One region of the Rouxiella badensis genome, then DNA from elsewhere that is predicted to be linked to it. Evidence: predicted binding sites of a transcription regulator. Region 1 holds the regulator's gene; the other holds the start of a gene.
What was found. Region 1 encodes PhoB, which activates phosphate uptake and scavenging genes when phosphate is short. Its sites were predicted from a motif close to CTGTCATAAAACTGNCNNAT; they were not measured.
Positions count from the first base shown of each region.

Region 2: phnC (phosphonate ABC transporter ATP-binding protein) is a predicted target of PhoB. The motif match lies at 2,203-2,222, and genes of this name have one in related genera.

Region 1 is NZ_CP114062.1:3,114,897-3,119,249, reverse strand. Features, by position in the region: gene sbcC (exonuclease subunit SbcC) at 1-154, opposite strand, end outside; gene sbcD (exonuclease subunit SbcD) at 151-1,389, opposite strand; gene phoB (phosphate response regulator transcription factor PhoB) at 1,610-2,299, shown strand; gene phoR (phosphate regulon sensor histidine kinase PhoR) at 2,386-3,705, shown strand; gene O1V65_RS14440 (cobalamin-independent methionine synthase II family protein) at 4,014-4,353, shown strand, end outside.
Region 2 is NZ_CP114062.1:2,767,693-2,772,045, reverse strand. Features, by position in the region: gene O1V65_RS12845 (Yip1 family protein) at 1-247, shown strand, start outside; gene dld (D-lactate dehydrogenase) at 356-2,074, opposite strand; gene phnC (phosphonate ABC transporter ATP-binding protein) at 2,273-3,109, shown strand; gene phnD (phosphonate ABC transporter substrate-binding protein) at 3,239-4,171, shown strand; gene phnE (phosphonate ABC transporter, permease protein PhnE) at 4,271-4,353, shown strand, end outside.

The DNA.
Region 1 (4,353 bases):
GACAGATGGCGTCGAGCAGGGTGGTTTTCCCCGCCCCGGTCGGGCCGGTAATAGCAAACAGACCGTTGCTGGCAAAGGGTTCGGCGGTGAAATCGATTTTCCACTCACCTTCCAGCGAGTTGAGGTTTTTTAGGCGCAGACTGAGGATTTTCACGGCGCGACGTCCTCCGCAGAATGACCGCTCTCAACCTGTTCAAGCACCTGAGAAAACAGCGTGCGGATGCGCTGCTGGCGACCCTCTTCGGGAGCATTTTCCTGCGCCAGACGCCGTTCAAAGACTTCGGTAACGCTCAACTCTTTCAAGGTCTCTTTCTCTTGTTGTTGCAGGCCCAGCAAGCGCTGCTCCTTGCTGCGCCGCAGCAGTACGACTTCGACCGGCAGCGGGTCGGTAAGCTGCTGCACCCGCCGCTGAATGTCGCTGAGATAGTCCTGTGTCGCGACCTCGATATCCAGCCAGACCACTTTCCCGTTCTCGAGGCCGGCATACGGCAGCAGCTGTTTTTCGATTTCGGCCAGCGTCCCTTTGATAATTTCCATCGGCTGTGAGCGAGGAATAACCAGCGTCTCGACGGCGTTGAGCTTCTCGGCGGTGAAATCGAGCAGGTAAACGCTCTTTTCATTGCTGGCTTCATCGAAACTGAGCGGAATCGGTGAGCCGCTGTAGCGAATATGCTCAGTTTTGGCAATTTTTTGCGCCTTGTGGATGTGCCCGAGCGCAACGTAGTCGACCGGCGGGAAGGCCTGCGCGGGGAATGCATCGAGCGTACCGATGTAAATGTCGCGCACCGAGTCGGAGGTGCTGACGCCCACGGTAGTCAGGTGCCCGGTGGCGATAATCGGCAGGGCGCCGCCGAGCTCATCGCGCCTGTCACAGGCCGCCTGATAAAGCGAGGCATAGTGCGCGGCGATGGCCTCCTGCAACGCCAGCTGTTTCTCGTTGCCGGACTGTCCGGCCTGGCTTGAAAGCAGGTCACGCGGGCGCAGGAACGGGATAGCGCAAAGTATCGCCCCCGGTTGCCCCTGGCGATTTTTCAGGGTCAGCACCTGACGCGACAGATCTTCGCCGACGGTGGCAATCACCTGGGTATTCAGGCAGGAAAGCAGCTCGCGCGATTCATTTAAGGTGGCGACGGAATCGTGATTCCCTGCCAGGACGATGAGCTGACAGCCTGTGCGCTGAAGGTCGACCACAAAGCGGTTATACAACTCGCGCGCGTAGCTTGGCGGCGAGCCGGTATCGAAAATATCCCCCGCGACCACCACCGCATCTATTTGATGTTGTTCAACCTGTTCAATCAGCCAGTTGAGAAAGGCCTGATGTTCGGGAGCGCGGCTTTTGGTAAAGAAGTACTGACCGAGGTGCCAGTCAGAGGTATGAATGAGTCGCATGGGGGGCTCGCGGTGGCGGTAACAGGCGATAAGTATAAACGCCGAGGGTAGTGGCTGTCGCCGAAAAACCTTTTCAATGACAAATGCCTGGGTCAAAAATAACGCCTTGGCTACACTTAAACGCAGCGTAAATTCTTTTCATAAATCTGTCACAAAAGTGACGCATAATGACGCCCGAAATCAAAATTAAGTTCGCTAACTTATTTGGCAGGCTATCAAAATGGCTAGACGCATATTAGTTGTGGAAGACGAAGCACCGATCCGTGAAATGGTTTGTTTTGTGCTTGAGCAGAATGGTTATCAGGCCATTGAAGCTGAAGATTTCGACTCGGCGGTCAATCGTCTGATTGAACCTTACCCTGAGTTAATTTTGCTGGATTGGATGTTGCCCGGTGGGTCAGGCATTCAGTTTATCAAACACCTTAAACGCGAAGCGCTGACCCGAGATATTCCGGTGATGATGCTCACAGCAAGAGGTGAAGAGGAAGACCGTGTGCGTGGGCTCGAAGTCGGCGCCGATGATTACATTACCAAACCCTTCTCTCCCAAAGAGCTGGTGGCCCGTATTAAGGCCGTTATGCGCCGCATCTCTCCGATGGCGGTCGAGGAAGTCATTGATATGCAAGGCCTTAGCCTTGACCCATCCTCGCATCGCGTTATGGCGAACGAGCTGGCGTTGGACATGGGCCCAACCGAATTCAAACTGCTGCACTTCTTCATGACGCACTCTGAGCGCGTCTATAGCCGTGAACAGTTGCTCAATAACGTCTGGGGCACTAACGTTTATGTAGAGGATCGCACGGTTGATGTGCATATCCGTCGCCTGCGTAAAGCGTTGGAAACCAGTGGGCACGACCGCATGATCCAGACGGTTCGCGGAACAGGCTACAGGTTCTCGACTCGCTACTAATACCCTTCATCTTTCATGTTGCAGATGCGCAGGCAACATGAAAGATATTGGGTAGGCATCTCTATCACTCACAGCGGAGATACTGTGTGTTAGAACGATTATCCTGGAGGCGTCTGGCTGGTGAACTATTTATGTTCTGCTGTCCTGCGCTTATCCTCGCCATTTTTATTGGTTATCTGCCCTGGCTGCTGCTGGCTTCCGTGCTGGCGGCGCTGGGTTGGAACTATTTTAACCAACTAAAGCTTTCCCACTGGCTGTGGCTCGATCGCAGCATTACCCCTCCTAGTGGACTATGGAGCTGGGAACCGCTGTTCTATGGCCTTAATCAGATGCAGATGCGAAATCGCCGCCGGCGACGCGAGCTGGCGCTGTTGATTAAACGTTTTCGCAGCGGGGCGGAATCGCTCCCTGATGCCGTGGTATTGACCACCGAAGAGGGCAATATTTTCTGGTGTAACGGCCTGGCTCAGGAGCTTCTGGGCTTCCGCTGGCCGGAAGACAACGGCCAGCACCTGTTTAACCTGCTGCGCTATCCTGAACTGCGTGTTTGGGTGCAGAGTCGAGATTTTACCCGCCCGCTGACGCTGCACCTTAATAATGAGCACTACGTCGAGTTTCGAATCATGCCGTATTCGGAAGGACAACTGCTAATGGTGGCTCGCGACGTGACGCAAATGCGCCAGCTTGAAGGGGCCCGACGCAACTTCTTCGCCAACGTGAGCCACGAGCTGCGCACACCGTTGACCGTCTTGCAGGGCTATCTGGAGATGATGGACGATTCCACGCTGGAGGAGCCTTTCCGCAGCAAGGCACTGGACACCATGCAGGAGCAGACGCGGCGGATGGACGGTTTGGTCAAACAGCTGCTGACGCTGTCGCGCATCGAGGCTGCCACTAATATCGATCTACAGGAAAAAGTCGATATCCCGGGCATGCTGGGCATGCTGGAGCACGAGGTTGCTGCGCTGAGCGCTGGACGCCACGAAATCGTGTTCAAGATTAACGAACATCTCAAGGTGTTTGGCAACGACGAGCAGCTGCGCAGTGCGGTATCGAATCTGGTGTATAACTCGGTGAACCATACGCCGCCCGGCACGCGCATTGAGGTGAGCTGGCAGCAGACGGCGCAGGGCGCACAGTTTCAGGTCAGTGACAACGGGCCGGGCATTGCTCCGCAGCATATTCCGCGTCTCACCGAGCGATTCTATCGGGTAGACAAGGCGCGTTCGCGTCAGACCGGTGGCAGCGGCCTCGGGCTGGCTATCGTGAAGCACGCACTGAGCCATCATCATTCCCGTCTGGATATTGACAGTGAGGTCGGTGTCGGTACCCGCTTTATGTTCACGCTGCCTAACCGGCTGATAGTCACTAACGCACCCGCTGAGAACCAGCGTGTTAAGCACTGACGCTTCCCTTAAACGGTCCTTTGATGGCCCGTTTTCTTTTTCACTCTCCCGCAAAATGCCTCGTCGATTTCATTCAAAATGAAATCATCACACGTGATCATGAATATTTTTCAAGTGATGTGAAAATTACTCGTTTTGTGATGAAGACTATTCATGGCAGCATAGCCTTTAAGCCGTTTAGACATCCAGAAGTCTATATATCACTCAAAGTAACTATTCACATTGTGAACTAACTCGCTTTGACCTTGGGCTACCCTTTAATTAATTGCAGCGGCGTAACGCGCCGAGGCGTTTGTCAGGAGTTGAAAATGTCACAGCCAAACCCAGTCTATCGTGCCGAAGTTGTTGGTAGCTTCCTGCGTCCGGAAGCACTGAAAAAAGCCCGTCAGCAGTTCAAAGACGGTGAAATCGATGCGCAGCAGCTGCGTGCGGTGGAAGACACCGAAATCCGTCGTGTGGTAGAACAGCAGCGCGAAGCCGGTCTGCAAGTGGTCACTGACGGCGAATTCCGCCGTGCGTGGTGGCACTTTGACTTCTTCGAAGGCCTGCAGGGCGTTGAAGGTTATGATGCAGAGCAGGGGATTCAGTTCAACGGCGTGCAGACTAAATCACGCAGTATCAAAGTGGTCGATAAGATTGCCTTTGGCG
Region 2 (4,353 bases), 350 kb from region 1:
AACGCCGATGTTCCTAAGTGGGATAGTCGCGCTGTATCCACTGGTGTGGCTGTGTCTGTTCGTCGGCCTGATAGGCCTGTGCTACAGCGGTTATCTGCTGTATCTGGGGATCCCTAATTTTCTCGAAATCGACCATCGGGAAGGTTTCCTGTTTTCCAGCTCCACGCTGGCGATGGGCGTGCTGGTGCTAGAACTTTTACTGGCACTGACGGTGATCATGTGGGGATATGGTTCTAAAATATTTTGATTGAGGCCAGGTTATTCCAGTTTCAAATGCAGTAACAGCAGTAATAGATGCCTTATACGCAGTACCCTAAATCCCCGCCGGATAGTTATCTTGCGGGGATTTATTTTTTTATGCCTGCCAGTTTTTCAGTTTGCTGGTTTTGCCAATGCCGGGGTTAAAGCTGTTGGTCGGGTCGGCCTGACGATAGAACTCCTGCAGGTGCGGTTTGGCGAAATACAGATGGCCAACGTTGTGCTCTGCCGGGTACTCGGCACCTTTGGCATCCAGAATCTCCAGCATCCGATGTTTAAGCGCTTTGCTATCGACGCCTTTTTTGACGATGTAATCCTGATGGAAAACGTGGCACATAAAGTGGCCGTAATACAGTTTTGCCACTAACTGCTGGTCAATGTCGGGCGGGAGCACTTCAAACCAGTCGCGATCGTTGCGTCGCAAGGCGATATCCAGCGCCAAAATATCTTCCACTTCTTTTTCATGCACGGCGTGATACCGCACCGCAGCACCGGCGGCCGCAAAACGATGCAGAAAAGCCTTTTTACCTTCATCCGCCGAGCAGACAAAAAAGTCGCCGTCTCTGTCGGCAAAGAAATGGGTCAGGAAGTTTTGCGCTTCCGCCACGCCATCCCCGGACATTTTCAACAGCAGATGATGTTCGTACCGATCGCGGTATTTCTTCATCCGTGGCGGAAGATGGTTGGGAAGGGCGCGGCTCAGGCACTGCATAACGCGGTCACTGAAATGTTTGGGCAGAAAGGGCACCTTACTGATTTTGGCGTCGAACTTACCTTTGGCGGTAAATATCTCAGGCATTTTGTCGGTGCCGAGTTTGTCGATCATCAAAAAGGTATCTTTGCCGTAGACCTCGGTAATATCAAAAATATCGCGATGCATATACTCACCGGCGACCGGCAGATTGTTGAACTCACCGAGTATGCTGCGGCGTAAATCGGTAAGCACGGCGGTGCTGTCCGTGCCGATATAAAACACCTGTTGTTGAGTTTCGGCCTCGAAGGTGTCGAGCCTCACGGCAAAAATGGCTAACTTACCGGCGCAGCCTGAAGCTTCATAAAGGCGGCGGCTGTCGGCGTTGAAGCGTGAAGGCGTGTCGGCATCGACGTCGCGCACTCGCTCGGCATAGTCGTGATCGGAGGCCAGTAGATCACCGTAATGAATATCGGCGGGGGTATAGTTCCCCTGCTCAAGACGGGTGAGGATCTCTTCCGGCGTCGCGCCGAGGTCAATGCCCAAATGGTTGATAAGGATTAGCTTTCCCTGCTCATCTCTCTGTGCATACAGCGCCAGCTCCGTATAGGCCGGGCCGCGTTTCACCAGCGATCCGCCCGAGTTGTTGCACACGCCGCCAATGACCGACGCGCCAATACAGGAAGAGCCAATCACCGAATGGGGCTCACGTCCCAGCGGTTTAAGGCGTTTCTCAAGCTCATACAGCGTGCTGCCGGGAAAACCGATCACCTGCTTACCGTCATCAAGCAGCTGAATGCCGTTGAGCTTCAAGGTGCTGAAGATAATGATATCGCGATCGTAATCTTCGCCGCTCGGCGTTGACCCCTCGGTCAAACCGGTATTCGCGGCCTGCATGATAACGATTTTGTCGGCCTCGACGCAGGCCTGTAGCAGCTGCCACTGCTGGAGCAAGGTCTGCGGAAAAACAACCGCCAGCGCCTTGCCGCCTCCGGAACGAAAGCCTTTGCGGTATCGTTCGGTCTGGCTTTCGGAGGTCAATACGTGACGACCTCCGACGATATTTTTGAGCCGCTCAATCAATGCGGCGTTGCTCTCTGGTGTGGACGGATGCTGAAGAGTCATTCTGCCTCCCTGTCGTTGTTTCGGCACATTTTTGCCGTTAGCTTGACTCTAATCATAGGCTTAATTGCTATTTAAGGTATTTAAGATACGTTTTATCAATGGAAGAAGGTCATCTTTCGTCCATTAAAACATCATCAATCTGTCATAGTTGTCGCGCTTAATGGACGTCAGAATCTGCACGTAACCGGAGACAGCATGATGGCGCAAGCTCAACTTAAGCTGGCACAGGCTGAATATCCTCAGGCCGAGCCACAGCATCAGAATAAAGTGTTAGACGTTAAAGGCCTGGTTAAATCTTATAAATCAGGCAGTCGTGTGCTTAATGATATTAATTTTGAACTCCACGCCGGTGAATTTGTTGCCGTGATTGGCCGCTCAGGCGCGGGAAAATCCACGCTGCTGCACGTGCTCAATGGCACTATTCCACTGAGTGAAGGCAGCGTGGTTTGCCACTATGACGGTGGTGAAAAACAGGAGCTGGCGGGCCTGACCGGCAAGGCATTACGCCGCTGGCGAGCGGGCTGTGGCATGATTTTTCAGGATTTCTGTCTGGTACCTCGTCTAGACGTCTTGACCAATGTGCTATTGGGACGCCTGAGCCAGACCTCAACCTTCAGGTCTTTCTTCAACCAGTTTGATGATGAAGATCGTGCGCGAGCGATCTCTCTGCTCGACTGGCTACACCTATTGCCCCATGCGCTACAGCGCGCCGAAAACCTGTCCGGTGGTCAGATGCAACGGGTAGCAATTTGTCGTGCCTTGATGCAGAACCCTAAAATTCTGCTGGCTGATGAACCTGTCGCCTCGCTAGATCCTAAAAACACCTTACGTATTATGAATGCGCTGAAAAAAGTCAGCGAAGATAACATCGCCGTCATGGTTAACCTGCACTCGGTTGAACTGGTTAAAGATTTCTGTACCCGAGTTATTGGTATTGCCCACGGTGAGATTATTTACGATGGACATCCAGACTATTTAACCGATTCGATTTTGCACCAACTGTATGGCGAAGAGAGTGAAGCGGTAAACGGTTAATGATTAACTGTTAACAATTAATAGTTGGCCGTCATTCTATTTGTCATGCCACGGATGGCATAACGTATTTGCTTTCACATTTATCTATTTCATTCTAATTTAATCAATCTACACAAGGGTTATTATTACATGAAGAAGCTATTACGTCTGGCGGTATTCGTTGCAGGGACCATGGCAGCAATGAATAGCATGGCCGCAGATGCACCAAAAGAGTTAAACCTGGGCATTCTCGGCGGTCAGAACGCCACACAGCAAATTGGCGATAACATGTGTGTAAAACAGTTCTTTGATAAAGAACTGAATGTAGATACAAAATTACGTAACTCTTCTGACTATTCTGGCGTTATTCAGGGGCTGTTGGGCGGGAAAGTTGATATGGTATTAAGCATGTCGCCTTCTTCCTTCGCGTCGGTCTATCTTAATAATCCGAAAGCCGTCAGCATCGAAGGTATTCTGGTTGATGACACCGATCAGTCACGCGGTTATCACTCGGTTGTTCTGGTTAAAGCCGACAGTAAATATAAAAAGCTGGAAGACCTGAAAGGCACCGCATTTGGTTTTGCGGACCCTGATTCCACCTCGGGCTATCTTATCCCTAACGCAGCCTTCAAGAAGATGTTTGGCGGGACTACCGACAACAGCTACAACCATTTCTTCTCGAGTACGACCTTCTCTGGCGGTCATGAACAGGATATTCTTGGCGTGCTGAACGGCCAGTTTGCTGGTGCTGTTGCTTGGTCATCGATGATTGGCGACCCGTCAACTGGCTATACCTCAGGCGCATTTGGTCGCATGATGCGTATGGACCACCCGGACCTGATGAAACAGATCCGTATCATCTGGGAGTCGCCGTTGATCCCTAATGGCCCAATCCTGGTGAGCAATTCGCTGCCTGCTGATTTCAAGGCAAAAGTTGTGGCGGCAATTAATAAGCTGGATAAAGATGATCACGCCTGCTTTATTAAAGCCGTCGGCGGTAAGCAGCATATTGGTCCGGCAACGCTGGCCGATTATCAGCAAATCATCGATATGAAAAAGGCATTGACTGAAGGCGGTCGTTAAACCTCAGACTCTCGACAACCACGCGCCATATTATTGGCGCGTTATTTTTATCAGGCAGTGCAGATTATTATCTCCGCCATCAACTGTGGAAGCCTTATTTTGAATACTGAATTTCATCATTATTACCAGCAAATACGCAGCAAGCAAAAAAGAGAGGCGTTAATTTGGTCTGGCTTGATGTT